3 regions of the Alteromonas naphthalenivorans genome follow, and region 1 is predicted to be linked to each of the others. Evidence: predicted binding sites of a transcription regulator. Region 1 holds the regulator's gene; each other region holds the start of a gene.

Region 1 (10,884 bases):
ATTTTTATTAATATACCTTTTAATTATTGATAAATCTGACTAGAATCCGCTCTAAATAAGAATATCTATCATTTTCAATACTGTTTGAATTATCACTCGAGGAGACTTGCTTGAAACTTGGTAAAGCAACTATTTCTACTGCTGTTCTATTAGCACTTTATGGCACATCTGTTTTGGCTCAAGAAAATATAACTGAGTCAGAAGAAAGCGTTGAGCGTATTACCGTACGCGGCGCATTCTTTGGTCAACAAGTCGCCACAGCGGTTAAAACCCCTACATTATTAGTTAACGTGCCGCAGTCAGTATCTGTTGTAAGCGCAGCACAAATTTCAGAACAAGCATTGTTTAGCATTGCTGATGTTATGCAATACACCCCAGGGGTGAGCATTGGATTGGGTGAAGATCATCGCGATCAAGTGACTATTCGTGGTCAGAACACGACTGCGGATTTCTTTGTTGACGGTCTTCGTGACGACGTTCAGTACTTTCGCCCGCTATATAACTTAGAGCGCGTTGAAATATTGCGTGGCGCGAACGCGCTTTTATTTGGCCGTGGAGGTGGCGGTGGCGTGGTTAACCGTGTGACTAAAGTGGCCAGTAGCGCTGAAGATTTCACTACGCTGTCAGCAGGTATTGATACCTTTGGTGCAGGTTCTATTAGTATAGATACCAATAAAGCCATAGATGCGAACAATGCTTTTCGTTTTAATGGTGTGTTTGACAGTATTGATAATCATCGTGATTTTAAAGATGGTGAACGTTACGCCATTAACCCCACCTATACATGGATGGCTAACGACGACACCACGGTGGTTGCATCTTACGAATACGTAAACGATGACCGTTTAGTCGATAGAGGTATACCTTCATTAGATGGTGCGCCGCTAGAAGGCTATGACGACACCTACTTTGGTGATCCAGATTTCAACAATACTACCCTTGAAGCACATATTGCCCGTGTTCGTGTTGATCATGCACTATCGCAGAGTTGGAACTTGAACGGTACCGTTCAGTTTGCTGACTATGACAAAGCTTATCAAAACTTGTACCCCGTTAATTTTGACGCTGATGCAGGTACGGTTACGTTAGACGGTTATCGCGATACCACTACTCGTGAGAATGCGTTGGTTCAATTGAACCTTATCGGGCAATTTGCGACAGGTGATATCAACCATACCTTACTAACAGGAATGGAGTACGGTAGCCAAGATACAGAAAATACTCGTCGTGATGCATTTTTTGCAGACAGCCAAGACGACCAAGTATCCTTTGTGTTTAGCGACCCATTGGTTATTCCTTCAATGACGCTGACGGACCCAGTAAGAGATCGTGCGTCAGACGTCACCTTTACCTCAGCGTTCGTGCAAGATGAAATTAAGCTTAACGAGAATTGGATTGTGGTTGCCGGTCTTCGCTACGATAATTTTGATATCGATGTGGTAGACAGTATTGAAGTAGCTAACGGTGCCGACGATGGTAACAGTGGTTTTCTTTCGAGCTCTGATTCACAAGTGTCTCCTCGTGCAGGCCTAATTTACAAGCCTGCAGAATCAGTTTCGATTTACGCCAGTTACAGCAAATCGTTTTTACCTCGTTCAGGTGATCAATTCCTTTCCCTGTCGCTTACAAGCCAAGCGCTGGAAGCTGAAGAATTTGAAAACAAAGAAATTGGCGTTAAATGGAATTTCTCTGACTCACTTAGCGTAACCGCGGCGGCATTTGAAGTTGAACGTGAAAACGGCACAGCGCAGGATCCTAACAACCCAGAAGCGTCTATTTTAACTGGCACCGAAACCAAAGGTTTTGAAGTGCAGGTGGTGGGCAAGCTTTCAGAGCGTTGGGTAATAAATGCTGGGTATAGCAACCTTGATGGCGAAGAAATGGGCCGCATTGTAGACGGCGCACTGGCAAATCGCGACTTAGCACAGCTACCAGAACACATGCTGACGTTATGGAACCAGTATGAAGTTAACGATAAGTGGCGTGTTGCATTAGGCGTGATTTATCAATCTGAGCAGTATGCCTCTTTAAATAATACCGTTGAACTACCTGACTTTGTTCGCGTAGACGCTGCAGTGTATTACGATTACAGCGAAGACGTTAAAATTCAGCTAAACGTGGAAAACGTATTCGATGAAGACTATTTCCCGTCAGCACACAACGACAACAATATTGCTACCGGCGAGCCGCTTAATGCGCGTGTGAGTTTGCAATATAAGTTTTAGTCACGCTGAATGGTAGTGATAAATAAAGCGGCTTTGATGGCCGCTTTTTCGTTGTGGTTAGGCCGATGAAAAAAAATTGCTTTGCAGAGCTTTGTGCTTGTCATTTCCTTTTAGGTGTATATACTTACAGGAACTGTATAGACAGACAGGTCTTTTATGCGCCCACTCACAGCAAGACAAACAGAAGTTCTCGAGCTTATAAAAACAACGATGCTCGAAACTGGCATGCCGCCTACCCGTGCAGAAATTGCCCGTCATTTAGGTTTTCGTTCTGCGAATGCCGCTGAAGAACATTTAAAAGCGTTGGCCCGTAAAGGCGTCATCGAAATACTTCCAGGCACTTCTCGTGGTATTAAGTTGAATATTCCTCTTGAAGATGAAACCCCTGAAGAAGAAGGTCTACCTCTTATTGGTCGCGTGGCTGCGGGCGAGCCGATTCTAGCGCAAGAGCATATAGAGTCTCATTATAAGGTCGACCCTGCCCTGTTTCAGCCTCACGCCGACTTCTTACTTCGTGTAAGCGGTATGAGTATGAAAGACATTGGTATACTGGATGGTGACTTGTTAGCCGTGCACCGCACGACGGACGTCCATAATGGGCAGGTGGTAGTAGCACGTGTCGATGAAGACGTTACTGTTAAACGCCTTGAAAAGCGTGGTCGCGAAGTATTACTTCACGCTGAAAATGATGAATTTTCACCGATTAAAGTCGACTTAGCGTCAGAGCCTTTTTCCATTGAAGGAATTGCCGTTGGTGTTATTCGAAATGCTGATTGGATGTAACCTTTTAGCTATTTAGTAAAGAAAGCGGCTTATAGGCCGCTTTTTTGTATGTTTACCATACCTTGCTTACACAATAATCGTAGTTAAGCCTAAGAAATTCCTCAAAAGCCACCAAATACCGCTCCCACATATTTTATCCTATTTATGTCACCTTTTTTAGTGCTAACTCGCGCTATTTTAGTTATCTGTTTTGTTTGAAAAGCAATCATAAGTGCGTAACTAGCTTTTGATAATAAGCAACTTATTGGCTGCTTCTATTTGCCCATCTCGTTCAAAATGAGCGTTTCAAACAGGCTCGCTAAATACCGGTGTAACGTCCATACGCTGTGACGTCATTCACTTCTCTGTCATACCACGTTGATTAAAAATTAAACGCTGCAATTGTTTTTTCTTAGAAAAGACTAGACTTGTGCGTTTTATTGAGCAATTCTTATACTGTTTTTAACAAAATAATAACAATAGCTGTAACTTTGTTTTACAACTAATGCTGGGCAGTTAAGTTAAGAGTTGGATTTCGGGTATCAGTTGCCAGAAGCGCAGCGCATCTATTGCGTTAATGCTTCTGTTATAACGGAGGTGTTGAGTGAAACGAGTAACGACACAAGCGGCGACACAAGCGACAAAGTGGCTTTACGGGCTTCCACTTTTGCTTACTTCGCCACTACTGTTTGCTGATGCAGCAACGGGCGAAGGCTCTTCCATTAATTTGCGGCGAGGCGCAACAGACATAAGTGGTCAAGTATACGACCTGCATATGTTGATGTTCTTTATCTGTATCGCAATCGCTGTTGCGGTTTTCGGGGTTATGTTTGCCTCAATGTACTTGCACCGTAAATCCAGAGGCGCTAAGCCCGCTCACTTCCATGAAAATGTAAAAGTGGAAATTGCATGGACAGTAGTGCCTTTCATCATTCTTATTCTTATGGCTATTCCTGCCGCTAAAACCCTTATAGCGATGGAAGATACCAGCGAACCCGATCTTACCGTTGTCGTTACTGGTTCCCAGTGGAAGTGGCATTACCGGTATATGGACAGAGACGTTGAGTTCTATTCGTTAATGGCGACGCAGCGAGAGCAAATTGAAAATAAATTCGAAAAAGGCGCGAACTATCTGTTGGAAGTCGACCGCCCGTTGGTAATCCCCACAGGGCAAAAAGTGCGCTTTCTTATTACCTCTGATGACGTTATTCACTCGTGGTGGGTACCGGACTTTGCAGTGAAAAAAGATGCTAATCCAGGGTTTATTAATGAGTCTTGGGCAAAGGTGAACGAGCCTGGTATTTATCGTGGACAGTGTGCCGAGCTTTGCGGAAAAGATCATGGCTTTATGCCGGTTGTGGTCATTGCTAAAGAGCCTGCCGAATTTGATGCTTGGATGAATGAACAAGAAGAAGCCGCTCGCCAAGCGAAAGAAGAAGAGCAGCGTTTACTGTCGATGAATATGTCGATGGATGAACTTATGGATGAAGGCAAGCGGGTTTACAACGCTACTTGTGCGGCTTGCCATATGCCTAACGGCGAGGGGCTACCCGGCGTTTTCCCTGCGCTTAAAGGCAGTGAGATGGTGCTTGAAGACCAAACTGCACATATCGATATTGTGTTAAACGGTAAAACCGGCACAGCCATGCAGGCGTTCGGAAAAATGCTAAGCCTGAAAGACATTGCGGCTGTGGTGACCTACGAACGAAATGCGTGGGGCAATAACACGGGTGATATGGTGCAGGCTAAAGATGTTAACGCCGTCGTTAATGGGAACTAGGAGTGCGTAATGAGTAAAGCAACTGATGTCATTGCGCCGGATACCTCGGCGCATCACGAAGATCATGACTATCATAGTCATATTCCAAAAGGAATAACCCGATGGCTGTTTACCACTAACCACAAAGATATAGGCACCTTGTATTTATGGTTCGCCTTTATCATGTTTTTGATTGGTGGTGCCATGGCCATGGTGATCCGTGCTGAGCTATTTCAGCCTGGATTACAAATTGTTGTGCCAAACTTCTTTAATCAAATGACGACTGTGCACGGCCTTATCATGGTATTTGGTGCGGTAATGCCAGCCTTTACGGGGCTTGCAAACTGGCTAATTCCTATGATGATAGGTGCACCAGACATGGCTCTGCCGCGAATGAATAACTGGAGCTTTTGGATATTACCTGGCGCCTTTCTTATTCTGCTTAGCTCGCTATTTTTAGAGGGCGGCGGTCCGGCATTTGGTTGGACCTTCTATGCCCCGCTTTCCACCACCTACAGTGGTGACTCAACCGCATTGTTTGTGTTCTCGGTACATATCATGGGTATCTCCTCCATTATGGGGGCTATTAACGTCATTGTGACCATATTCAACATGCGAGCTCCTGGCATGACGTGGATGAAAATGCCTTTATTCGTGTGGACTTGGCTTATCACTGCTTTCTTGCTTATTGCAGTAATGCCAGTGTTAGCCGGGGCGGTCACCATGGTGCTGACAGATAAGTTCTTTGGCACCAGCTTCTTTGATGCAGCAGGTGGTGGTGACCCCGTTATGTTCCAGCATATCTTTTGGTTCTTTGGGCACCCTGAGGTGTACATCATGATATTGCCGGCCTTTGGTATTATCTCTCAAATTGTCCCTACGTTTTCCCGTAAAAAACTGTTTGGCTACGCATCAATGGTGTACGCCACCGGCTCTATTGCGCTGTTGTCCTTTGTGGTATGGGCTCACCATATGTTTACCACCGGCATGCCGGTGTATATGGAAATGTTCTTCATGTTTGCCACTATGCTTATCTCGGTGCCTACAGGCGTGAAGGTCTTTAACTGGGTGGCGACTATGTGGCGGGGCTCTCTAACCTTTGAAATGCCCATGATGTTTGCCATTGCGTTTATCGTATTGTTTACCATTGGGGGCTTGTCAGGATTAATGCTGGCCATCGTGCCGGTGGACTTCCAATACCACGATACCTATTTCGTGGTCGCACATTTCCACTACGTACTGGTCACCGGCGCCATCTTCTCGATTATGGCTGCGGTATATTATTGGTTACCCAAGTGGACAGGGAAAATGTACGACACGGCGCTAGCAAAATGGCATTTCTGGTGCTCACTTGTGTCGGTAAATGTGTTGTTCTTCCCGATGCACTTTGTGGGGCTGGCTGGTATGCCACGTCGTATTCCTGACTACGCCTTACAGTTTGCCGACTTTAATAAGTGGATAAGCCTTGGCGGCTTTGCCTTTGGGCTGTCGCAGTTAATCTTCTTAGCACTGTTGATTAAAGCCTGTAAGAAGCAGGGTGAGCCAGTATCTGCCCAAGTGTGGGAAGGTGCTGAGGGACTAGAGTGGGAAATTCCCTCTCCTGCGCCCTATCACACCTTTGAAACGCCGCCGGTTGTTAAGTAGGAAATAAGACAAGCAGCACAGGTAATGAAAGCAAAGCAGGCATTGTAGTCGCTAAATTGTGGTGATGTATCAGCACAAAAAGTAGGCACGGGAGCTACCCATGACACAAGCAAATGCAAACAACAAAATGGTGATAAAACTCGTCGTTATTGTGTTTGGCATGTTTGGTTTTGGGTTCGCTCTAGTGCCACTTTACGACGTATTTTGCGATGTTACCGGTATTAACGGTAAAACCGAGAATACGGCTGCTGTATATGAGTCTATCGAAATAGATGAAAGCCGTGAGGTAACGGTGGAATTTATCACCCGAACTAATACCGGTATGCCGTGGGAATTTCGTGCGCAAACTAGTCGTATGAAAGTGCACCCTGGGGAGCTTAATACGGTGTCGTTTTACGTAAGAAATCCTGCATCTAACAATATGATGGCCCAAGCCATACCGTCGGTGTCGCCGGGTATGGCAGCACTCTATCTGAATAAAACGGAATGCTTCTGTTTTAATCAACAGCCGCTGGCGGCCGGTGCCGAGGCTTACATGCCTATGCAGTTTTATGTCGACCCACAGCTTCCAGAAGATATTAGCTATTTTACTGTGCAATACACACTGTTTGATGTGACAGCGCGAGCTGAAAATATCAAAACAAAACCGAATCCCTACATGGTCCCTCAACCTGAAAGTGGTAAATAACACAGGTATTGGGATAAGGAGAGAGTAATGCAGCAAGAATATGAAAAGTACTATGTACCAGCACAAAGCCCGTGGCCTATTGTAGGCGCGGTGGCGCTATTTTTGATAGCGGTTGGCGCAGGTAATTTTGTTATTGAAGCCACGAGAGGTGAATCGGGTTACGGAGGTTATATCCTCCTCGCCGGGTTTGTGGTGTTAATGGTAATGCTCGTGGGTTGGTTCAAAAACCAAATTGATGAGTCTATGGCTGGGCTATATAGCGACCAATTAGGCCGTTCCTACCGTCAGGGCATGAGTTGGTTTATATTCTCTGAGGTGATGTTTTTTGCTGCCTTTTTTGGGGCACTCTATTACGCGCGTTTCATTTCAGTCCCTTGGTTGGGAGGAGCGTCGAATAACGCAATGACTAACGAAGTATTATGGCCGGCCTTTGAAGCTATGTGGCCTTTGCTATCTACCCCTGGGGGGATCTCTACTCAAGAAATGAGTGCTCTTGGTCTACCCACCATTAATACGATTATTCTACTTATTTCCTCGGTAACCTTGCACTTCGCCCATGTTGGCTTAGAGCAGAATAAGCGCAAGCAACTCACCGTTATGTTAGGCGTCACTATCTTGTTGGGAATTGGATTCTTATTCTTGCAGGTGGAAGAGTATGTGCACGCTTATCGTGATCTAGGCTTAACACTACAATCTGGTATCTATGGAAATACCTTTTTCATGCTGACGGGCTTTCACGGTATGCACGTCACACTAGGCACCATTATTCTAATCGTGATGTTCTTTAGAGTACTTAAAGGACACTTTACACCACATAATCATTTTGCGTTTCAAGCCGGCAGTTGGTACTGGCATTTCGTCGACGTAGTGTGGGTTATGCTCTACTTATTTGTTTATGTTTTATAGTAATTACTGTGACTATCGCCAAGCCCTAATAAGGTCGGGGGTTTGGCGTTATTAAACCAGTGCCAATAGCCACTAATATTAGCACTACGATAACAACAGAAGTGAGTACCCTGCGACCAATATATTTACTCATTGGACCGTCTTTTGGGTCGTTTTTCATCATCACTCTCATTGCCATAAATAGGTTAGCGATCATGAAAATTACCAAAGCAATCAAAATTATTTTTATCAACATATAAACCTCAATAGTAGTGCGCAGGTTGGCCAAATGAATCACGTTCGAGCATCTAGATTAATTGCGATCATTATTACCAGCTTATGCGTAGTAGCAATGTGTGGCTTGGGTTTTTGGCAACTGGATCGCATGGAGCAAAAGCAACAACGCATTGTTAGCATAACCGAAAAACAGGGGAAAGGAAGCTTGTCGCTGATAGACGCAGTTTCAACAACCGACCCTACAGATCGGGCGGTTACTTTCAAAGGTACGCCTGATGGCGACAAAGTATTGCTACTCGATAATCAAATACATGAGCAACGAGTTGGCTATGATGTGCTTGCGCCAGTGCAAACCAATGCGGGCTGGGTATTGGTCAACTATGGTTGGTTACCTGCTCCGGATTTTTCGCGTACGTTACCTTCGGTAAGTATTAGTCATGACGCGCAGCATTTTGAAGGAGTGGTGAGTCAGCCCAGTCATAACCCGTTAGTAAAAGAAACGCTTACATCAGCATCACGCTTTCCGGCACGTATTCAGCAAATTTCAATCAGTACCGCCAGTGAATTGCTATCACTTAACTTATTACCCTATGTAGTAGTACTTACCGCAAAGAATGACCTTTTTGTTAGGCGTTATAACAGTGTTGTTATGCCTCCTGAAAAGCACTTGGGTTATGCCATTCAATGGTTTGGTCTTGCTATCGCAGCCGCCTTGATTGGCGGTTTCGCAATTATGAAAAAAGGACGTCAATATGAGTAATCCGGCCTCGAAGAAAACCTTAATTATTATGGTCGCCGTGTTTGTGCTACCCGTGATTTTAGCTAAGCTTGCGTTAGAGAATGATTGGTTCAACCAAGGTGCTACCAATAAAGGTGCGTTGCTGCAACCTACCATTGATGTTTCATCGCTTTTAGACGGCACAGAGCCGAAATGGCGCTTGTTGTATGTCTTGCCCGAAAATTGTGATGCCATATGTGAAAATGCATTGTTTAGTATTAATCAAGTGTGGCTGGCGCTTGGAAAAGAATCTGATCGAGCCGAAGCCTTAGTTTTATTCACTGAACAAAGCGATGTAGCGGCCCTTGAACAGCTATCGGAATACGCCAACGTTCATACATTGAGTGTTAGTGCTGCACCTATAACAAACCTAGAGCAAAAGAGCGTTTATATTGTAGATACCTTAAATAACGCCATGCTGTATTACCAAATAGACGGCGATAGAAACAAAGCCTTAATGGAGAGTCGAAGCATGCTGGCAGACATTAAAAAACTTCTAAAACTGTCTCGTATTGGATAGGAGTTGCTATGAAAAAACTCGTGCTTTTTAGCCTTTTTCTTGCCGCAGTAGTCATCATTTTAGGGGCTTACACTCGCCTTACTGATGCTGGCCTTGGTTGCCCTGATTGGCCAGGTTGCTATGGCAATCTTACAGTGCCATCAGGAGATGAAAATGTAGAAGCGGCCAATACCGCTTATCCTGACCGGCCTGTTGAAGCACATAAAGCATGGAATGAAATGATTCACCGCTATTTTGCAGGTGCGCTAGGGCTTTGTATCCTTGCCATCGCTATTTTGGCAGTAAAACAGCGGCGCAAAGGCACACCTGTTAAGCTTCCTTTGCTGTTACTCGGCCTTGTCATTTTTCAAGCGGCGTTAGGTATGTGGACAGTTACTCTTAGCTTATTGCCGGTAGTAGTGATGGGGCATTTGTTAGGAGGCTTCACGGTTTTGGCGTGCTTATTTTTACTCTACCTTCGTCTAGGAAAGCATCATCTTTTTGGCATAAGTGAACTAGGCTCCAATCCTAGCGCTGAGCCTAGCTCGCACAAGAGCAACAAAATGGCCACGCTGGCATTTGTTGGTATTGCCATTTTAGTCGGTCAAATAGCCTTAGGAGGTTGGACTTCGGCGAACTACGCCGCACTCGCCTGTACCGATATGCCAATTTGCGAAGAGGGTTGGCAGCAAAGATTAGATTTTTCAGGTGCTTATAGTGTACCAGAGGCCGAAAATTATGAATTTGGAGCCCATGATTATGGTGAACGAGCCACCATGCATATAGTGCATCGGTTTGGTGCTCTTATTACCTTCGTCTATCTTACGGTGTTGGCATTTAGCTGGCTGCGAAGTAGTGCCTTATCATCTGCAGTGAAAAAGGGATGTGTACTAATGGTTGCAGTTTTGTGCGCGCAGGTGGCGCTAGGACTCAGTAATGTTTTATTTAGTTTACCCTTGTTTATAGCGGTGTCTCACAACGCAGTTGCCGCCATACTGTTACTCACAATGATTTGGCTGACATGGTCGGTCACTCACCCAACGTCTTCTCTCTCCTACTCACATGGAGCTCATCATGGCTAAATCTATCTCTTTAAATACCGCTGTCGCTGGTAAGCATTCATCCACAAATAAGCATGGAAGGGCTAGCTGGCGAGATTACTACGAAATGACCAAGCCTAACGTAGTGATGTTACTTTTACTCACGGCAGTAGTGGGAATGTGCTTAGCTTCACCTGGATGGGTAGACGCCACTGCTTTAATTTGCGGGTTACTGGGGATTGGTATGTTATCGGCATCAGCCGCGGTGATTAATCATGTGGTCGACCATAAAATTGACAGCCAAATGGCACGCACTTTCAATCGGCCTGTGGCTAAAGGGAAAGTGAGTATCGCCAAAGCATCCTGG
Region 2 (10,884 bases), 230 kb from region 1:
TTCGTAAACGGCTTAAAAGCGTTAACGCAGTTAAGTGGCGGCAAAGTTTACGTTTGTAAAGCTCCAGGCTCATCAGTAGCCACTGGCGATGCCGCAGTAGACGTAGAAGAATTCGGAGGACCACACCCAGCCGGCTTAGCAGGTACACATATCCATTATTTGGATTCTGCTGGTTTGAATAAAACGGTTTGGCACATTAGCTACCAAGATGTAATGGCCTTTGGCGCGTTGCTTACTACGGGTGAGCTAGATGCCCGTCGTGTTATTGCTATTGGTGGTCCATCTGCTAAAAATCCTCGTCTAGTTCGTACCACTATCGGTGCTGATTTAGAAGAGTTGCTAGCAAACGAACAACAAGACGGTGACGTACGTGTGGTTTCAGGTTCCGTATTAAACGGCGTAACCGCACAAGGTGTTCACGGCTTCCTAGGTCGTTTCCACACCCAAGTATCACTGCTTAAAGAAGGTCGCGAGAAGAAATTCCTTGGTTGGATCACGCCTGGTTCAGACAAGCATTCCGTCACGCGCGCTTATCTTGGTCACTTAGGTGGCAGCAAGAAGTTTGATATGACAACAACAACCAATGGCTCTGAGCGCTCGATGGTGCCAATTGGTAATTACGAACGCGTTATGCCCCTAGATATCATCCCTACGCTTTTGCTTAGAGATCTGATTTCTGGTGATTGTGACAGTGCTCAGACATTGGGTTGTTTAGAGTTGGACGAAGAAGATTTGGCATTGTGTACCTATGTATGCCCTGGCAAATACAACTACGGCCCGATTTTACGCGACTGTTTGACCACGATTGAGAAAGAGGGTTAGTCATGGGTTTAAAAGCGTATTTAGAAAAGATTGAACCGAACTTTGAGCCAGGTGGAAAGCACGAAAAATGGTATGCACTGTATGAAGCAGCGGCAACTATTTTCTATACTCCTGGTAAAGTAAACAAAGCTAACACGCACGTGCGTGACAGCATTGACCTTAAACGCATCATGATTTTGGTGTGGTTAGCAACATTTCCAGCAATGTTCTTCGGTATGTATAACATTGGTTTCCAAGCGCAAGAAGCTATTGCTGCTGGTGCCGGTACACTGCCTGATACATGGCAAGCAGGATTATTCACTGCCTTAGGTGGAGACTTAGCGAATTCTGGTTTGCTAGGCATGTTCTTCTACGGTGCCTGTTTCTGGTTACCTATCTATGCAGTTACCTTTATTGTTGGTGGCTTCTGGGAAGTACTATTTGCTTCGGTACGTAAGCACGAAGTTAACGAAGGTTTCTTCGTAACCTCGGTACTTTTCGCATTAACGTTACCAGCAACTATTCCGCTTTGGCAGGTTGCATTAGGTATTACCTTTGGTGTGGTTATCGCGAAAGAAGTCTTCGGTGGAACTGGCCGTAACTTCCTTAACCCTGCATTGTCTGGTCGTGCGTTCTTATACTTCGCCTATCCTGCACAAATCTCTGGTGACCAAGTTTGGGTTGCTGCTGATGGGTACTCAGGTGCAACATCATTAAGCCAAGCGGCTTCAGGCGCGCTTGATTACGCCAACATGGACCTTTGGTTTGATAGCTTTTTCGGAACTATCGCAGGTTCTGCGGGTGAAGTTTCGGCATTAGCTATCTTAATTGGTGGCTTGTTCATTATGTACATGCGTATTGCAAGCTGGCGAATTGTTGCTGGTGTAGCAATCGGGGTAGCCGTGTTTGCCACCTTGCTGAATATGATTGGTAGCGATACCAACTACATGTTTGCTATGCCTGCATATTGGCACTTTGTTATTGGTGGTCTTGCCTTTGGTATGTTCTTTATGGCGACAGACCCTGTGTCTGCATCGTTTACCAACCAAGGTAAGTGGGCATACGGTATTTTCATCGGCTTTATGACAGTACTTGTACGTGTGCTAAACCCAGCCTTCCCAGAAGGTGTAATGTTGGCCATTCTTTTTGCCAACCTTTGGGCGCCACTGTTCGACTATTTCGTCGCACAAAGTAATATCAAGCGGAGGGTAGCTCGTGTCGGCTAAAAAAGAATCTTTAGGAAAAACGATTGGCGTTGTAGTTGCCGTTTGTCTTGTGTGTTCAATTGTTGTATCTGGCGCCGCTGTAGGCTTGCGCTCGTTACAACAAACTAATGCGTCGCTTGATAAAAAGAGCAACATTTTGAACGCAGCAGGGCTTTACGAAACAGGCATGACGGGTAAAGCAATCGAAAGTACATATAGCGAAAAGATTGAATCTCGCTATGTTGATTTGGAAAGCGGTGAGTTTGTAGAAGCACCAGAGCCAGATTACGATATGTATAAAGCAGCAAAGCAAACTGAGTACAGCACAAAAGTGACTAGCAGCAACGTTGGCTTCCAACGTCGCCCTAATGTTGCCAGTGTTTATTTGGTACGTGACGAAGCTGGCGATGTATCTCGCATTATCTTGCCTGTGCACGGTAGTGGTCTATGGGATCTTATGTACGGTTTTCTTGCCCTTGACGCCGATGGCGAAACAGTTCGTGAGTTGATTTACTATCAACAAAAAGAAACACCTGGACTAGGTGGCGAAGTGCAAAACCCAGCGTGGCAGGACAAATGGGATGGAAAGAAACTATTTGAAGATGGCGAAGTGGCTATCCGCGTAGTTAAAAATGCAAACCCAAGCAATCCACACACTATTGATGCGCTTTCAGGTGCTACCCTAACCAGTAAAGGTGTTGAAAACACTATTCAATACTGGGTAGGCGAGCAAGGCTTCGGCCAGTTCCTGAAGACTCAGGCATGGCGTTCATAAGGGGAGTCTCATGGCAGATACTAAAGAAATGAAAAAGGCCCTCTTTGGGCCAATTATGGACAACAACCCTATCGCCTTACAGGTTCTGGGTATTTGTTCGGCACTGGCTATTACCACTAAGCTAGAAACAGCCTTGGTAATGTCTTTAGCGCTAACTACGGTTGTCGCGTTCTCGAACTTGTTTATTTCAATGATTCGTAACCAGATACCATCAAGCGTTCGTATCATCATCCAAATGACTATCATTGCGTCGTTGGTAATCGTAGTTGACCAAATATTGAAGGCTTATTCGTACGAAATTTCGAAGCAGCTGTCGGTATTCGTTGGTTTGATTATTACTAACTGTATCGTAATGGGTCGTGCTGAAGCCTATGCAATGAAGAGCCCACCTCTGATGAGCTTTTTAGATGGTATTGGTAACGGTTTGGGTTACTCATTCGTATTGATTGTTATTGGTACAATTAAAGAGCTATTTGGTTTCGGTACTATTTTAGGTTTCGAAATTCTTCCTTTAGTTCAAAACGGTGGTTGGTATCAGGGTAATGGTTTGTTAATCCTACCATTTAGCTCATTCTTCTTAATCGGCGGTATGATTTGGGTTATCCGTACCCTTCGTCCCGAGCAAGTAGAGCCTAAGGAGTAAGTCATGGAACATTATTTGTCGTTATTTGTTCGCTCAATTTTTGTTGAGAACATGGCGTTATCACTTTTCTTAGGTATGTGTACCTTCTTGGCGGTATCGAAGAAAGTTAAAACTGCTATGGGTCTTGGTGTTGCGGTAATCGTAGTACTGGGTATTTCTGTACCGGTTAACCAAATCATTTATGTGAACATTCTTGCACCAGGTGCACTTGCTTGGGCTGGTTTCCCTGATGCAGATTTAAGCTTCCTGAATTTCTTAACCTTTATCGGCGTTATCGCGGCATTGGTTCAAATTTTGGAAATGAGCTTAGACAAGTTTTTCCCTGCGCTTTATAACGCGCTTGGTATCTTCCTTCCGCTAATTACGGTTAACTGCGCTATCTTCGGTGGTGTGGCATTCGCGGTACAACGTGAATACAACTTGACCGAAAGTGTTGTTTACGGCGTAGGAAGTGGTATGGGTTGGGCAATCGCAATTGTGCTTTTGGCCGCTGTACGTGAAAAGCTTAAATATGCCGATATGCCTGATGGTATTCGTGGTCTGGGCTCTGTGTTCATGATTGCGGGTCTTATGGCACTTGGCTTCCAGTCATTCACTGGTATTCAGCTGTAATCGAGCTCGGGAGCATATAAATGAATCAAGTAGAAATTTTCCTAGGCGTCGGCATGTTTATTGCCATTGTATTGGCGCTAGTATTTATCATCATGTTTGCTAAGTCGAAGCTGGTACCAAGCGGTGATGTAACTATCACCATTAATGGCGACCCAGACAAAGCAATTAAAACTGAGCCAGGCGGCAAGCTTCTTGGTGCACTAGCCGATGCAGGGTACTTCGTATCTTCAGCATGTGGTGGCGGTGGTTCATGTGGTCAGTGTCGTGTAGACGTACATTCAGGTGGTGGTGAAATACTTCCAACTGAACTTGATCACATCACTAAAGGTGAAGCTCGTGAAGGCTGTCGTTTGTCATGTCAGGTTGCGATTAAGCAAGACATGGAAATCGAACTTGAAGAGTCAGTATTTGGTGTTAAAAAGTGGGATTGTGAAGTTATTTCTAATGATAACAAAGCCACTTTCATCAAAGAACTTAAGCTTCAGATTCCTAACGGTGAAAGCGTACCTTTCCGTGCTGGTGGTTATATTCAAATTGAAGCCCCTGCGCATCATGTTAAGTACAAAGAGTTTGAAATCCCTGATGAGTATCGTGGTGATTGGGAGCGCTTTGGCTTCTTCGATATCGAATCTAAGGTAGATGAAGAAACTATTCGTGCTTACTCAATGGCTAACTACCCGGAAGAAGAAGGTATTATTATGTTGAACGTGCGTATCGCTACGCCGCCACCTAATAACCTAAGTCTACCTGCTGGTAAAATGTCATCGTACATCTGGAGCCTTAAAGAAGGCGACAAAGCGACAATCTCTGGTCCATTTGGTGAGTTCTTTGCTAAAGAAACCGAGAACGAAATGGTATTCGTTGGTGGTGGAGCTGGTATGGCACCAATGCGCTCACATATCTTCGACCAACTTCGTCGCTTAAAATCAGATCGTAAGATGAGCTTCTGGTACGGTGCACGTTCACTTCGTGAAATGTTCTATACAGAAGACTTTGATGAGTTAGCTGCAGAAAACGATAACTTCAAATGGCATGTTGCCCTTTCAGATCCTCAACCTGAGGACAACTGGGAAGGTTACACTGGGTTCATTCACCAAGTTCTTCTTGAGAACTATTTGAAAGACCACCCTGCGCCAGAAGATTGTGAGTTCTACATGTGTGGACCACCTATGATGAACGCAGCCGTTATCAACATGTTGAAAGAACTAGGTGTTGAAGACGAAAATATAATGCTTGATGACTTCGGTGGTTAATCCGAAATCGATTAAGTAAGAAAGGGGGCGAGAGCCCCCTTTTTGTTTAGTTAAAGGACCATAAACGTGATTCGATTTTTTGCACGTATAGCGTTAGCTATTATCGCTATCAGTATTCTAATGATAGCAAGTTGCAGCGACAAACCGCTTGCAGTAGCGCATCTGCAAGGCCAGACCATGGGCACGACTTATAATGTTAAGTATGTGCTTGCGGAAGGTGAAAAAGAAGTTGAAGGCTTGCAGGAAGAGATTGATGCAGAGCTCGTTAATATTAATAAATTAATGTCTACCTATGACACTACGTCTGAGTTATCTCGATTTAACCAATATCGTTATTCTGATAACTTCGAGGTGTCTAAAGAGACATTAACGGTAGTTAACGAAGCTCTGCGGTTGGCTCGTTTGAGTGACGGCGTGCTAGATGTTACGGTTGGGCCTTTGGTCAATTTGTGGGGTTTTGGACCTAATAAACGCCCTGAAAAAGTGCCAACCCAAGCCGATATCGATGCTGTACGAGATTATGTAGGCTATGAGAAATTATCTACTACGCCAACCGGTCTTATGAAGGCAAACCCTATGCTTTACGTTGATTTATCAACAATTGCAAAGGGTTATGGTGTTGATGAAGTCGCAGCCATTTTAGATGCTCATAACTTGCAGCATTACCTTGTAGAAATTGGTGGTGAAATGCGGGTTAAAGGCGAACGCGGCGATGGCAGTGAATGGCTAATTGCGATTGAAAAGCCGGTAACGACAGAACGCGCGGTACAAAAAGTGGTGTCTATAGGGACTAACGCCATAGCGACATCGGGTGATTATCGTAACTATTACGAAGAAGATGGGAAACGCTACTCTCACTTAATTGACCCGAATACCGGCTCGCCGATAACCCATGATTTGGTGTCGGTTACGGTAGTCAATCCATCTTCAATGATTGCTGATGGTTTAGCCACAGCGTTTAATGTAATGGGGTGGGAACGAGCAATTAACCTTGCAGAGCAAGAACAACTTGCTGTATTCCTCATTCGTCGCACAGCAGATGGATTTGAAGAGTATGCCACGCCAGAATTTGATAAACTGGTAACAGTAAATAACTAAGGAGTAGGCTATGTCTACGTTTATTTTAGCATTCGGTTTCTTCCTCACTATGGTACTCGCCATGGCTGTTGGCTACTTGGTGCAGCGCAAAACTATCTCAGGTAGTTGCGGTGGACTAGGCGCATTAGGAATCGCGAAAGCCTGTGATTGCCCAGAGCCTTGCGATCGCAAAAAATCTCGTATGGAAAAAGAAGAAGCGAGAGAAAAGAAATTGAATGAATGGAAACAGAATCAGATCCTTTAATCTGATCTTGTCGCTTTTTGTTAAGTCATAAAAAATACGCAAAAGCGCCACAATGTATAAATTCAGATGCGCGGTAAGTTAAAACTTACCGCGCTTTTTTTTATCTTTGATTTACTATTTGTGCAGTAAGTAGTCGCTTACTATTCATCCTGTTCGCTGGTAAGGCGAATTGATATGCTTTAGAATACTGTCTTTCTATACAGTTTTTTGTGGAGCTGTTCAATTCGTTTGGCAGTTTAGGGGGCAATACGGCATGCGAAAAATCATCCATGTAGATATGGATTGCTTTTATGCTGCGGTTGAAATGCGTGACAATCCCGCGTTACGTAATATTCCTATTGCCATTGGTGGAAGCTCTCAGCATCGAGGGGTTATTTCTACCTGTAATTACCCTGCCCGTAAATATGGCGTTCGTTCCGCCATGGCTACCGCTTACGCATTCAAGCTTTGCCCAAATCTTACCTTAGTGAAAGGGCGTATGGAGGCGTATGTAAAAGAGTCCCAACGAATCCGCGAAATATTTGCCGACTATACCGATTTAATCGAACCACTTTCGTTAGACGAAGCCTACCTCGATGTGACCAATAGCCAATATTGCGGTGGCAGTGCCACGTTAATAGCTGAAGAAATTAGAAGTCGAATTGAGTCAGAGCTGGGGTTAACCGCCTCGGCGGGCGTTGCACCCTGTAAGTTCGTAGCAAAAGTGGCCAGTGATGAGAATAAGCCTAATGGTATTTGTGTCATTACCCCGGATAAATTAGATAGTTTTGTAAGGGCTATGCCTCTTAAAAAAATTCCCGGGGTAGGTAAGGTAACAATGCAAAAGCTACAACGATTAGGCTTAGCTACCTGTAACGATGTGCGCAGTTACCCGTTTGAGCGCATACAAAAAGAATTAGGTAAATTTGGTGCGGTATTATGGGAGCGTGCTCACGGTATTGATGATCGAGAACTGTCAGTATCGAGAGAACGTAAGTCTATAGGCGTAGAGCGCACGCTAAGCAACGATATTCACTCATTGGAAGAATGTCGCGACTTTATGCCTCATTTACTAGAAAAGCTTCAGGAACGCATACAGGCGCATGAAAAGCGCACAGGCAAGCCTATTCGTATTCGTACTCAAGGGGTGAAACTTAAATTTCAAGACTTCCAGCTAACCACGGTTGAGCATCGATGCCCTTCGTTAAATGCGCATTACTTTGATACCCTACTACAAGAAGCTTACGAGCGTGCTAAAGGCCGTGGTATACGCTTAGTTGGTCTGCACATTGGTCTTGGTGAGGCACAAACCATACATCAACTCCCTTTACCCCTAGAGGGTGAGTAGAAGGGGGAAGTAAAGTGCGAGATAGGTGAGTACCTAGATGAGTAGATAGCCGAGTAGATTAGTGAATAACTTCAAAATTGAGCAACCTTATCAGACGCTTTATGAACAGAGTCCGACTTCTACCGTATTCAAATTAACAAAAAGTAAAAAGCAGGAGCCATCATGACTACCCCAAAACCTAAAAACCAAGAGCTCAAAACCCCAGGTCGCTACCGCCATTATAAAGGCAGTGATTACGACGTTTATGAAGTAGCGACACATTCAGAAGACGAGTCTTCTTTAGTGGTATATCGCCCATGTTATGGCGAAAAAGCCCTGTGGGTGCGCCCATTAAGTATGTTTGAAGAAGAGGTGCTGGTAGAAGGTAAGTCTGTCCCTCGATTTGCTTATATTGGTGAGATCCCAAACGATGAAAAAATGATCTGAACCGCAAACTAGGTCATAGTGTATTTAAATCTATTCAATAATAAGCACTCTTTAAGGGAACCCTAATGACGCACAAATTTACCCGAACTTTTCTACTTGCTGCAAGTTTAGTCTCGACTACCTTCATTCCAGCCGCTTTTTCGCAAGACCGCTTCGAAAAGGTTGAAATAGAGGCAACAGCACTAAAAGGTTCTGTGCATATGTTAACGGGGATGGGTGGCAATATCGGCGTTTCTGCCGGTGACGATGGCATTCTAATTATTGACGATCAATTCGCCCCTTTAGCTGAAAAAATTGCGACGGCACTCGGCGAGCTTGGTAGCGATAAACCAAAGTATGTGATTAACACCCATTACCACGGCGACCATACAGGCTCGAACGCGTTCTTCCACAGCCACAAAGGCGCGACTATTCTCGCCCACGATAACGTGCGCGTTCGATTAGCCAACGATGAAAAAGTATCGCCAGATGCGCTACCCGCTATCACTTATGAAAACGGCATTAAGTTACATTTCAACGGTGAAACCATTCACATTATGCATCTTGAATCAGGGCACACCGACGGCGATAGCATAGTGTGGTTTGAACAACCGGATGTTTTGCACACAGGTGACTTGTACTTTAGTGGGTTATTTCCATTTATTGATTTGAATTCTGGTGGCAGTGTTGAAGGTTACATTGATTCAGTAAAGCAAGTGTTAGCGAAAATAGATGACGATACTGTGCTCATTCCTGGTCATGGTGAACTTAGCAACAAAGCTGAGTACACTACCTTTCTTGCCATGATTGAAGAAACTTTTGCCTTTGTAAAAGCGCAGAAAGCAAAAGGCATGAGCCTTGAAGCAATTACTGAAACAGGGCTCGATAGTAAATGGGATAAGTGGGCGTGGAGCTTCATTTCTGAAGAGAAGTGGATTGCAACACTTTACGAAGAAGCTTAAGTAAGCCTGTAAGTGAGCATCTACCCAAAGCTCCCGAGGAAGCACAACTAAAAACCGTAAGGAGCAGTTGTAATACTGCTCCTACACCAGCCCCTTTTCATATGGCTGGGTCAGGTTTATTCACCGTAGGTTCTGATATCAATACTCCCTCGGAATCTGCTTTGGCATTAGGGCTAGATGAAGGGAATGACGCAGGACATACCTACCAGTTAGGGGTTAAGAACGAAAACCTAGTCAGCTACTACGATGGTAAAGTGGATGTGACTATTCCAGATCTCATTTGTGTAATTGATGAGAATACTGGTGAGCCAGTGACCAATCCGCATTATGAAATTGGCCAATCGTTAGCGGTGATTATTTTGCCTGCGCCTGATGCATTTTTAACCCCAAAGGGCTTAGCTACCTTTGGTCCAGCGTATGTTGGTGTAGATGCGCCTTATCGCCCAGCTAGCTTGCAAAACAGGCACAATAAATAGGTGTAAATTAGACGTATTGCGCGTTGCTTAGCGCGCCAAGCTTGTTTATGCTCAATGCCTGCTACTATTAACGTTTTAAAAAAGGGTGCATCGTGTGTGAACTGCTTGGCATGAGTGCCAATACGCCAACTGATTTGTGTTTTAGCTTTACCGGTCTCACCCGACGTGGTGGCGAGACAGGCCCGCACAAAGATGGCTGGGGCATGGCATTTTATGAAGGCAAGGGCATTCGCCTTTTTCACGATCCAGAGCCCTGTGCTACCTCTCAAATTGCAGAGTTTGTATCTCACCTGCCGATTAAAAGCGAAACGGCTATTTGTCATATTCGCCAAGCTAATGTAGGCAATATAAACCTTGCTAACACCCACCCTTTCACCCGTGAAATGTGGGGTAAGTATTGGGTGTTTGCCCACAATGGGCAGCTGCCTAACTTTGTACCTCGTGAAGGCATGTATGAAGCCGTTGGGGATACCGACAGCGAAGCCATGTTCTGCGACTTAATGAATCAGGTGCGCGAGAACTTGCCTCGTGATGCGATGCCGCAACAATTGGCCGATACACTGGTGGATATCGCAAAAGGCTACGCAGAGCAGGGCGTATTCAATTGTTTATTAAGCAATGGCGACTGGTTGTTTTCATTTTGTAGCACCAAAATGGCGAGCATTACCCGCCGTGCCCCGTTTGGCCCAGCTTGCCTCAGCGACGTGGAGGTAGAGATTGATTTTGCTGCAGAAACCACACCCAACGATGTGGTGAGTATCATTGCCACTGCGCCACTAACTCATGACGAACAATGGGATATTTACGAGCGTGGTGAATGGAAACTATGGCAGCAAGGCGAGGTGATTGCCAGCGGTAAAGTGGATGTTCCTGTGCACAAATCTGAAGCGGCCATGACAAGTCCGAGCCCTGATCCTAGCGCTAACTCACTCAAGCTCAATCCTTAGAAAGTCACAACTGTCACGTAATTGTCACCGTACTGTAATTGACTTCCACCCTTACATATCTGAATATCCATATATTACAAATTTCATATGTGACTTGCCGAAGCATACGTTAATGCTCCGCAGTTCTATGATGGTT
Region 3 (10,884 bases), 660 kb from region 1:
CCGAAGGTAACTATGTAACGGCAGGACAGTCTGAGCTTACCAGCATCGTATCTACTCATCAGCTTTACGCTTACTTCGATATTGATGAGCAAACCTACCTAAATTACGTAAGTAGCGATGGTAAAGCAGATTCTGCGGTAAACGACCAAGCGGTGGCTATGCGTCTTGCCAATGAGCAAGACTATGGTCACTGGGGACAAATCGATTTTGTCGATAATCAAGTGAATGGCAATACGGGTACCCTTCGTGTTCGCGCGGTTTTCAACAACGAAAATGGCCGTTTAATGCCGGGTTTATTTACCCACTTGAAACTAGCGGGTGATACCAACGAGCAGGGCATTTTAATTAAAGAAAAAGCGATAGGTACCGACCTTAACAACAAATTTGTATTGGTGGTAAACACCGACAATAAAGTGGAATACCGCGCTGTTACCTTGGGTGACAAAGTAGGTAGCATGCGCATTATTCAAAGTGGCCTAGTAGCTGGCGACACCATTGTAGTTGATGGCCTTCAGCGCGTACGTCCAGGAGCTGTTGTTGCGCCAAACCAGGTTGATATGGGTGATAAAGAAGCACTAGCAAGCCTACAAAATTGGCAGGCACGTGTAGATAACGTAACAAATTTGGCTAACGTTGATGCGCTAACTGGTAGCGTTGCCGGTACTGGAATTAACTAATGAATTTTTCGCAATTTTTCATTCGCCGCCCTATCTTTGCAGGTGTACTAAGCCTGCTCATTTTCATTGGCGGCGCCATTGCTGTTTGGCAACTACCTATCACAGAATACCCAGAAGTGGTGCCACCTACGGTTGTGGTAACGGCTAACTATCCTGGCGCAAATCCTAAGGTGATAGCTGAAACTGTGGCTACGCCCCTAGAGCAAGAGATTAATGGCGTAGAAGATATGATTTATATGTCTTCGCAGGCCACATCTGATGGGCGTATGACCCTTACCATTACGTTTGCCATTGGTACCGACCCTGATGATGCCACTACGCTAGTACAAAACCGTGTTAACCGCGCCACTCCGCGATTGCCACAGGAAGTACAGCGCTTAGGTATTGTTACCGAAAAATCGTCACCAGATTTAACGATGGTGGTGCATTTAACGTCGCCTGATAAACGTTACGACATGCTTTATTTGTCTAACTATGCCGACCAGTTTGTGAAAGATGAACTCGCACGTGTTGAAGGGGTAGGGCAAGTTCGTTTATTTGGTGCTGGTGAATACAGCATGCGTGTATGGCTAGATCCAAACAAGTTGGCTTCACTTCAAATGAACCCTGGCGATGTGGTTACGGCTATTTCCGAGCAAAACCAACAAGCGGCGGCAGGAAGTCTAGGCGCACAGCCTACGGGCACCAGTGAGTTTCAGTTACTAATTAATGTACGCGGTCGTCTAGAAGACGAAAGTGAGTTTGAAAATATCATCGTTAAGACGGGGGATAATGGCCAAATTACCCGCTTGAAAGACGTAGCACGCATTGAGTTAGGTGCCGATTACTACACTTTGCGTTCTCTGTTAAACAATAACCCTGCGGCAGCATTACCTATATTTCAGGCACCAGGTTCTAACGCCATTCAAATTTCTGATGACGTGCGTGCGCGCATGGCCGAGCTAGAAAAAATGTTTCCAGAAGGGTTGGAGTACGACATCGTTTACGACCCCACGGTATTCGTGCGCGGCTCAATTGAAGCGGTGGTAAATACGTTATTTGAAGCTGTGTTACTGGTTGTTTTGGTTGTTGTACTGTTTTTACAAACCTGGCGCGCCTCTATTATTCCTTTAGTGGCCGTTCCTATTTCATTGGTTGGTACTTTTGCGTTTATGCAATTGATGGGCTTTTCGTTAAACGCGCTATCGTTGTTTGGCTTGGTACTGGCTATCGGGATTGTGGTTGATGATGCCATTGTGGTGGTGGAAAACGTAGAGCGGAATATTGCCGATGGCAAAGCGCCGTTCGATGCCACTGTGCAAGCCATGAAAGAAGTTACAGGCCCTATTATAGCCACCACCTTGGTACTGGCTGCGGTGTTTATCCCTACTGCTTTTATGAGTGGCTTAACGGGTCAATTTTATAAGCAGTTTGCGTTAACGATTACCATTTCTACCTTTATTTCGGCGATCAATTCACTAACCCTAAGCCCAGCGCTGTCGGCGTTATTATTAAAGCCTCATGGGCAATCGAAAGATTGGTTAAGCCGTGGTATGGATAAACTATTTGGCCGTTTTGTATTTACGCCATTTAATAAAATGTTCGATCGCGGAGCCAAAAAATACACAGGCGCTGTAGGTGGGCTTATTCGCAAAAGCGGTGTGGTAGTGGTGCTTTATGCCGGTTTATTAGGCCTAACCTATTTCCAGTTTGCTAACACGCCTACTGGCTATGTACCACCGCAAGATAAGCAGTACCTTATTGCATTTGCTCAACTTCCTAATGCATCGTCGCTAGATAGAACCGAGGAAGTGGTACGTGAAATGTCACGAATTGCGATGGAGCACCCTGGGGTTTCTGATGCAGTAGCGTTTCCAGGTTTGAATATTAATGGCTTCACCAATAGCCCAAGTTCCGGTGTGCTGTTTACGCCGCTAAAGCCTTTTAGTGAGCGCCAAAGTCCAGAGCTTTCAGCCGGTGCAATTGCGATGCAATTAAACCAGCAATTTGGTTCTATTAAAGGGGCGTATGTGGCTATATTCCCGCCACCACCGGTAATGGGGCTTGGCACCATTGGTGGGTTTAGGCTGCAAGTTCAAGACAGAGGAAATTTGGGTTTTGCTGAACTTGAAAAAGTAACTCAAGAGGTGATTGGCAAAGCGTGGGCGCACCCTGCATTAACCGGTAACTTCACTAGCTTTACGGTTAATGTACCTCAGTTAAATGTGGATGTAGATCGCGAGAAAGCCGTTAGCCAAGGGGTAAATATTGGCACCTTGTTTGACACCATGCAGGCGTATTTAGGCTCGGTGTATGTGAACGATTTCAACTTGTTCGGTAGAACCTATCAGGTGAATGTTCAGGCCGATGCACAGTACCGCCAAGACGTTGAAAACATCACTCAATTTAAGGTGCGAAACGATAAAGGGGATATGATCCCGCTAGGTTCATTCCTAGATATTCAGCACAGTGCAGAGCCAGACAGGGTGATGCATTACAACGGCTATGTCACCGCTGAAGTGAATGGCTCACCAGCGCCGGGCTACAGTTCAGATCAAGCCAAAGCCGCGATTGAGCAAATTCTTGATGAAACGCTTCCGCTAGGCATGACCTACGAGTGGACCGAGCTAACCTATCAGCAAATATTGGCAGGTAATGCGTCGGCCTTTATTTTCCCGTTAGTCGTACTGTTGGTGTTCTTAGTGTTGGCGGCACAGTATGAAAGCTTACGCTTACCACTGGCTATTATATTAATTGTTCCCATGACCTTGCTAAGCGCATTAATTGGTGTGGTGATTTATGGCGGCGACAACAACATATTTACCCAAATTGGCTTAATTGTGTTGGTGGGGCTTGCTACTAAAAATGCCATTCTGATTGTGGAATTTGCCAAAGAACTACAAGACAAGGGTATGGACGCACTATCAGCCATTAAAGAGGCCAGCAAGTTGCGTCTTCGCCCCATCCTGATGACATCGATTGCTTTCATTATGGGTGTGTTACCTATGGTGCTTTCCACTGGTGCGGGTGCAGAAATGCGTCAAGCCATGGGCGTAGCGGTATTCTCAGGCATGATAGGGGTTACCGTGTTCGGCTTAATTCTTACCCCTGTATTTTACTATTTGTTGAAACGTAATGGTTAACTCTCCCGTTTACCCAAGCGTTGCCTCCTCCTCGTACTTTGGAGGCACTTCAGGCCACTTAATTTAAGTGGCCTTTTTTTATGGTAGGCATAGGGGATGGGCCACAATGGCTCAACGCTACACCCCTTTATTTTGTGATAGCAGAATGTATTTGTACTGTATATTTATACATGATATAACGGCTTTGTAATCTAAAAACCACCTATAAATACACACTTCTATTTTCGTATTTTATTACCGAACCCGCTGATTTTGTGTATTTGCTTAGAGAAAGTGACAATTTGCAATGCATGACAAACTGATTCAAAAACTCGAAATTCTCTCAGATGCAGCCAAGTATGACGCTTCCTGTGCAAGCGGTTCGGCAGGTAAACGAAAGGCAGGTAAAACTGATAAAACTGGTATTGGTTCTCTTACTGGCGGAATGGGTATATGCCACAGTTTTACTCCTGATGGACGGTGTGTTTCTTTACTGAAGATACTCATGACAAACTACTGTATTTACGATTGTCACTATTGCATCAATAGAGTATCGAGTAGTGTTCAACGTGCCCGTTTCACGGTCAAAGAAACGGTTGAGCTAACACTGAATTTTTATAAGCGTAACTATATCGAAGGTTTATTTCTTAGTTCAGGCATTGTCGGTTCGCCAGACCTTACAATGGAAAGCATGGTGCGTATTGCCAAATCCTTACGTATCGATCACGGATTTAAGGGGTATATTCATCTTAAAACCATTCCCAATGCATCGCCTGAACTTCAGGCCGAAGCAGGTTTATACGCTGACAGGCTTAGTATTAATGTAGAAATGCCTACCCAGCCTTCATTAAATCAATACGCGCCCGAAAAAGATCTCGGCGCTATTCATAGCGCGATGAATACCCTGAAAGACAAAATTACTGAGCATAAAGTAGATAAAACGCATACAGGCAAACGTCCTCCTCGTTTTGCCCCTGGCGGGCAGTCCACTCAAATGATTATAGGAGCCGATGGCTCAAATGATAAAACCATCTTGGGAGCGAGTGTTCAACTTTATAGCCAACAAAAGCTGCGCCGAGTTTATTATTCTGCGTTCTCGCCAATACCTGATGCATCAGAAGTTTTGCCTTTGAAACCTGCGCCTTTGGTGCGAGAGCATCGTCTTTATCAAGCTGATTGGCTACTGCGTTTCTATGGATTTACGCTTGACGAAATCGTGCACGATGACATGCTTGATATGGACCACGATCCTAAACTTGCGTGGGCATTGCGCAATCGTCATGTGTTTCCCATTGATTTAAATAAAGCAGACAAACTCATGTTGTTAAGAGTGCCAGGTCTTGGTGCACGCACCGTACAAAAAATTCTGGCGATTCGTCGTTATACAAAGCTTAGCTGGATGGATCTCACGAAATTGCGTCTGCCATTACAAAAGCTGAAACCTTTCATTAGCGTAAGTGATTACTCACCTGCTATTCACTTACTCGATAGTAATAATTTTGAGTTGCAGTTCAAACAGCCGAAGCAGTTTGAGTTATTCGGCGCCTAACTGAAGTAGGATTAGCAGTAAGATCAAGATAAAAACAATTACAATCACTTCGGTGCCTGGGTACGATGAGTGGCGCATTGCAGCAAGAGAATGTTTGGCGCAAGCTATCCCCCCCGAAAATATTATTTGGCAAACTTCAGAGTCTATACAAGACGACCTGTTTGGCGGTGGGGAACACCTTATAGCAGCCAGTAAGCCAAAAGCGAAACACAGCATTCCCAAGTCAGTCTTAACGCTTATCAAATATGCGTTGTGTCACCAAGATGCTAGCCGCTTCGCATTGTGTTATCGGGTGTTATGGCGTGTTATTTTCGAAAACAAAAACCTTATTCAGTTAAAAACTGATGAAGATATCATGCAACTTATTACGTTAGCCAAAGCGGTAAAACGCGATGCATATAAAATAAGTGCTTTTTTGAGGTTTCGAGAAGTTAATCATGACGGACAAGAGCACTTTATCGCTTGGTATGAGCCGGAACATTTTAGCTTAGAGATTAAGCTCGACTTCTTCCAAACTCGTTTTAAAAATATGCGGTGGTCAATATTAACGCCTTATCGGGCTGCCCATTGGGATACTGAAAAGCTAGTTTTAGAAGATAACCCCGATCCGAGTGTGTTTCCTAATGACGACCGTATCGAAAAATATTGGCTCACTTATTACGCTAATATTTTTAATCCCGCCCGCATCAAAAAGAGCGCAATGTTGAGCTCAATGCCCAAAAAGTACTGGAAGAATATGCCCGAAACAGCTTTGATTGACGATATGATTCGAAATTCGGATGCGAGAGCGCGCAAAATGATAGTTGATGGGAATAAACGCTAATTCATTTCTCCAGCCTCTTTGCGGCCACAATTGGTCATTATGTATCGTTAAGTCTCAATCTTTTCAGCCATTTCAGTACCTAATATCGCCCCTTATAGAACTTACGCTAGTACTACCAACAATAAAAATGGAAACGAGAGCGATGAAAATAGGTGCAGCATTGGTAGTGGCAATAGGGATGGTGAGTGCGCTTGGCGTATTGGGTCAACAGGTGTCTTCGGCCTTAAACGAGATGCAAACGTGGGACAGGGTAGTTACCGTTAAAGGATTATCAGAACGAGAATACGTGGCTGATCGCGTGATTTGGCCTATTCAATTTGTTGATGCGGGCAATGATTTACCCGCGCTATACAACCACATTGAAGCTAACAGCATGAAAGTATCTACCTTCTTACAGAATAACGGTATTGCCAAAGAGGGAATTTCCATCGGTAAGCCAGACATTACCGACAAGCTAGCCCAGCAATATGGAGGAACAGAAAAAGCGCCGTTTCGTTATAGCGCAGTGCAAACCATTACCGTGTTTTCAAACGATGTAGAAAATGTGCGCTTAGTCATGAGCCAGATAGGTAGCTTATTAAAGTCTGGTGTTGTGCTAACCAATCAACACTATCAAGCACAGCCCGAGTATGTATTTACGCGTTTAAATGAAGTGAAGCCAGCAATGATTGAGGAAGCCACTGTTAACGCCAGAGAGGTTGCTGAAAAATTCGCGCAAGACTCAAAAAGTACCTTAGGGAAAATAAAGCGGGCTAATCAGGGACGGTTTTCTATCTCGAGTAGAGACCATCATCACCCCCATATTAAGCAGGTACGGGTAGTTTCGACTATTGACTATACACTGGTAGATTAATACTCATGTATTATTACAGAGTTGCTATTTTGGTGAGTTTGCCCAAAATATACTGGAGTAATGTAATAACTATCTTGGTTTACGTGGCCAGTAACAATATATTAGTGGCATTAAGAAGGTGTTTTTAATTTAACGCAACGCGTTTTAGCAAGCGCATACAGGTAAACATGACAGACCAAAAGCCACCAGCACAGCAACTGGAGTTCTTTGAAATTCCAAGCCCCTGTATTGGTGTTTGTGAGTCTGGACCGCGAGGGTATTGCAAAGGATGCTACCGCAGCCGAGAAGAGCGATTGTATTGGCTCAAGATTGACGACGGAACTCGCCGAAAAGTTATAGTGGCATGTCAGCGCCGTAAAAAAGCGGCCTTAAGCAGAGACCGTCGTCAAAACGAAGCAATACAAGAAGTCCGAGAGCCGAGTCAAATTTCTATGTTTGATACGCCTCCCGAGAAAATTGATAAAGCATAAGTGGTGTAGTTTTTTTCTTTATACACCGCTATGTAATAGTTAAAAGTGGAACCTTTGCATGTCTTTAGATAAATATGTGTCGTTTGCTACAAAGTCATTTACCTTGCCAGATATATGTATACGTATCCGCTCGGTATTAGATAACCCGCGTTCAAGTGCAAACGACCTTGGCGATTTGATCAGTTTAGATTCGTCATTAACAGCCAAGGTGCTGCGATTGGCAAATAGTTCACTGTTCCGATTTCCATCACAGGTAGAGTCTGTTTCAAAAGCCATTAACATTATTGGTGGTGAAGCATTGTATAATTTGGTAGTGGCAGAAACCGCAAACACCGCGTTTAAATACTTTGATACCAAGCTTATTGATCTTGATAAACATTGGTTCGATTCGGTGTATTGTGGAATGGTGGCGAAGCAATTGGCCAAGGCCAGTAATATTCGTGGTAGCGAGCGTTTCTTCGTGATGGGGATATTGCAAAATCTCAGTGAGTTGGTGATTGCTAAACGCTCGCCCGAGCTTTACAAAAACTACATTGAGCAAGATAACGATATGCTGCTAGGGGCAAGACAAATTCACCATTTTGGTTTTACCTTTTCTAACTGTAGCGGTACCATATTAGAAAGTTGGAAGCTTCCTCTTGTGCTCTATTATCCGGTTATGCACGCTAATGATATGTCTAGGCAGGCTGCAGATAGCGATATTGCGCTACTGGCATTGGCGTCAAGGGTCACTTCCATGCAGCAAAATAAAAAAACTGATGCTGACATTGAACTTTTTTTAGAAGACATAGCCAATAATAGTGGTGTGAATCTAGATGACGTGGCAAATGCCATAGAGTTCGCCGATAGAGAAACAGCAAAAATTTCTATGCTTATACATTGATTTACCGGCAGTGAGGTAAAACAATGGTAAGTAGCTTTGGGCTTTATGTGGCGCAAAGCAGCTTGATGGTTGTTGAATATGAATTTAGAAACCGTTCTACAAGCGCTCGATTGTACAACTAAGCGGTAAAAAACTAAGCGGTAAAAAACACATAGCTTACGTAATACCCACGGAAGGGCATAATAGGGTGTTAAATGGCTATGCCATAACAGCACCGAACCTATAAAAAATTACTAAAAATTATGCTTAATCTAACCAAATTATTTTGTGCAGCATGCTGTCTACTCAGTATAAGCACTGCCGTCTTTGCGGCAGATCGCGATTTAATTCAAACGCTTTATCACGCCGATTTTACGCCAGACACCGACGACGAAGTACCTAGATTTTCGCTGAACGGTGAGTTAGGTATTCTGTCAAATACTGGAAATACATCTGCAGCGAGCATCAAAGCGGGTATTAACGCCGATCATGAAACTGAAAATTGGAGCAGTCTGTACTTTGCAGAAATGCTTTATCAAGAAAGTAATACCGATGGCACTGGTCGCGAAGTATCGGCCAAACGCTTCTATGGCAGCGCTCAGTTCGATTACAAATTAAACCAGCCTGGTAGACGTTTATTCATGTACGGCGATTATGAAGATGATTCTTTTAGCGGGTATGATCATCGTGCTTCACTGGCTGCTGGTTGGTCACAGCGTGTGTGGCGAGACGAAGTCAGTGAGTTTCGTTACAGTGTTGGGCCTGGTTATTCTTTTGTCGAGCTTGAAGAGCCGTTAGATGAAGATATCAACGACGGTGTAATTGTAAGGGCATCTGCTGAATACAAATACCATTGGGCATCGGGTGCTAACCTTCGACAATTTGTTAGCACTGAAGCGGGTGATGAAAATACTAAATCTCGTTCTGAGACGTCTTTGTCAGCCAACGTTTTCGGCTCTTTAGCCATGAAGCTGTCGTTTATTTTAAATCACGAAACCGATACTACCGAAGATGTAGATGGGTTAAGTACAGAGACTTCGGTTGCTTTGGTTTATCAATTCTTCTAATAATCAGGCTCAAAGCTTATCAATAAGTGTAAATTTTGCGTCTTATAGTCTAATTTTTATTCGACCCTCATTGACTCGCTCTATTAGGTAGGTACTATTGGCGCAGATTTTTCAGGCTATGCTGGCTAGCGCTTACGCAGGGTATTTACAGCATGGCAAAGGATAAAACACTACTAGGATTGCTAATGAAAAAACAGCTTCTCGCTTCACTTTTGGCCTTGTCTTTCTCTTCTGTTACTTTTGCTCAAGACGATGTTAAACCTTTCACGATGGAAGGTGAGCTAGGTATTATCGCAACAACAGGTAACACTGAAACGTCATCAATCAGTGCTGGTATTACTGCTCACCAAGAATTGCAGCAGTGGAGCAACGACTACATTCTTGAAGGTCTTTACAAGAAAGAAACGGTAGAAAACGACGACGGTACTGAAGAAGAATACACATCGGCACAAAAGTTTTACGGTTCTGCACAGGGTAACTACAAGTTAGATAACCCTGATTATCGTTTGTTTGGTTTCGCATCGTATGAAGATGACCGTTTAAGTAACTTCGACTATCAATCAACACTTGCTGTGGGTTGGAACCAAAAAGTACTTGAAAATAAACGTCACACTTTAGAGTACTCAATCGGTCCTGGTTACTCGTTTGCTGAAACACAAGAAGGCGAAGAGCAGAACAGTATGATTGTTCGTGCTTCAAGTGCTTACTCTTGGAAAATTTCAGACACAGCTAAATTTACTCAAACAGTGAGTACGGAAGTGGGTTCTGATAACACGAAATCTCGTGCTGAGTCGGCGCTTACGGCTACTATTAGCGGTAACCTTTCTATGAAGCTGTCGTTTAAGTTAGACCATAACTCAAACGTATCTGACGACGTTGAAAAGCTTGATACTGAAACTGCAGTAACACTAGTTTACAACTTCTTCTAAAACCGTATTAACGGTTGTAGAAACAAAAAACGCTGTCAATTGGCAGCGTTTTTTTATGTCTTCAAAAGAGTATGACGGTAACTAACGACCGCCACCCCTAGCATTAGTGAAGAATACGGGTCTTAATCGTACCGTCAATCTGTTGTAGTTGTGCAAGCGCGTCATAAGCTCTGTCTTGCTGAACATCTACCACTACATAACCAATTTCTGCGTTAGTTTGAAGGTACTGGGCTTCAATGTTAATGCCTTTCTCTGCAAATGCTTGGTTAATCTGTGTAAGAATACCCGGCTGGTTTTTGTGCACGTGAAGCAGACGAGAGCGGCTAATGTGCTCTGGTAATGATACTTCAGGGAAGTTAACTGCAGATAAGGTAGAACCATTATCACTGTACTTCGCCAATTTACCGGCTACTTCTATGCCAATGTTTTCTTGGGCTTCTTGAGTGCTACCACCTACATGCGGCGTAAGAATCACGTTATCAAACTTACGTAGAGGTGATTGGAATTCTTCGTTATTCGACTTAGGCTCAACGGGGAATACGTCAATAGCAGC

The links. The regulator LexA, encoded in region 1, represses DNA repair genes until DNA is damaged. The targets are predictions, from matches to a motif close to TACTGTATNNNNATACAGTA.
Region 2: dinB (DNA polymerase IV) is a predicted target of LexA. The motif match lies at 6,817-6,836, and genes of this name have one in related genera.
Region 3: AMBT_RS02330 (putative DNA modification/repair radical SAM protein) is a predicted target of LexA. The motif match lies at 3,954-3,973, and genes of this name have one in related genera.

Annotation. Positions count from the first base shown of each region.
Region 1 is NC_015554.1:4,856,914-4,867,797, reverse strand. Features, by position in the region: gene AMBT_RS21300 (TonB-dependent receptor) at 111-2,225, shown strand; gene lexA (transcriptional repressor LexA) at 2,382-3,008, shown strand; gene coxB (cytochrome c oxidase subunit II) at 3,592-4,767, shown strand; gene ctaD (cytochrome c oxidase subunit I) at 4,777-6,390, shown strand; gene AMBT_RS21280 (cytochrome c oxidase assembly protein) at 6,491-7,078, shown strand; gene AMBT_RS21275 (cytochrome c oxidase subunit 3) at 7,106-7,984, shown strand; gene AMBT_RS21270 (DUF2909 domain-containing protein) at 8,010-8,219, opposite strand; gene AMBT_RS21265 (SURF1 family protein) at 8,253-8,960, shown strand; gene AMBT_RS21260 (redox-active disulfide-containing membrane protein) at 8,953-9,498, shown strand; gene AMBT_RS21255 (COX15/CtaA family protein) at 9,507-10,559, shown strand; gene cyoE (heme o synthase) at 10,552-10,884, shown strand, end outside.
Region 2 is NC_015554.1:112,549-123,432, forward strand. Features, by position in the region: gene AMBT_RS00465 (Na(+)-translocating NADH-quinone reductase subunit A) at 1-822, shown strand, start outside; gene AMBT_RS00470 (NADH:ubiquinone reductase (Na(+)-transporting) subunit B) at 825-2,027, shown strand; gene AMBT_RS00475 (Na(+)-translocating NADH-quinone reductase subunit C) at 2,017-2,781, shown strand; gene AMBT_RS00480 (NADH:ubiquinone reductase (Na(+)-transporting) subunit D) at 2,792-3,424, shown strand; gene nqrE (NADH:ubiquinone reductase (Na(+)-transporting) subunit E) at 3,428-4,036, shown strand; gene nqrF (NADH:ubiquinone reductase (Na(+)-transporting) subunit F) at 4,057-5,289, shown strand; gene AMBT_RS00495 (FAD:protein FMN transferase) at 5,356-6,387, shown strand; gene nqrM ((Na+)-NQR maturation NqrM) at 6,398-6,631, shown strand; gene dinB (DNA polymerase IV) at 6,885-7,958, shown strand; gene AMBT_RS00510 (DUF1653 domain-containing protein) at 8,121-8,384, shown strand; gene AMBT_RS00515 (MBL fold metallo-hydrolase) at 8,450-9,325, shown strand; gene AMBT_RS21800 (S-methyl thiohydantoin desulfurase domain-containing protein) at 9,427-9,801, shown strand; gene AMBT_RS00525 (class II glutamine amidotransferase) at 9,894-10,748, shown strand.
Region 3 is NC_015554.1:549,198-560,081, forward strand. Features, by position in the region: gene AMBT_RS02320 (efflux RND transporter periplasmic adaptor subunit) at 1-677, shown strand, start outside; gene AMBT_RS02325 (efflux RND transporter permease subunit) at 677-3,799, shown strand; gene AMBT_RS02330 (putative DNA modification/repair radical SAM protein) at 4,086-5,327, shown strand; gene AMBT_RS02335 (TIGR03915 family putative DNA repair protein) at 5,356-6,150, shown strand; gene AMBT_RS02340 (SIMPL domain-containing protein) at 6,293-7,003, shown strand; gene AMBT_RS02345 (DUF1289 domain-containing protein) at 7,171-7,473, shown strand; gene AMBT_RS02350 (HDOD domain-containing protein) at 7,532-8,356, shown strand; gene AMBT_RS02355 (DUF481 domain-containing protein) at 8,599-9,402, shown strand; gene AMBT_RS02360 (DUF481 domain-containing protein) at 9,588-10,331, shown strand; gene serA (phosphoglycerate dehydrogenase) at 10,435-10,884, opposite strand, start outside.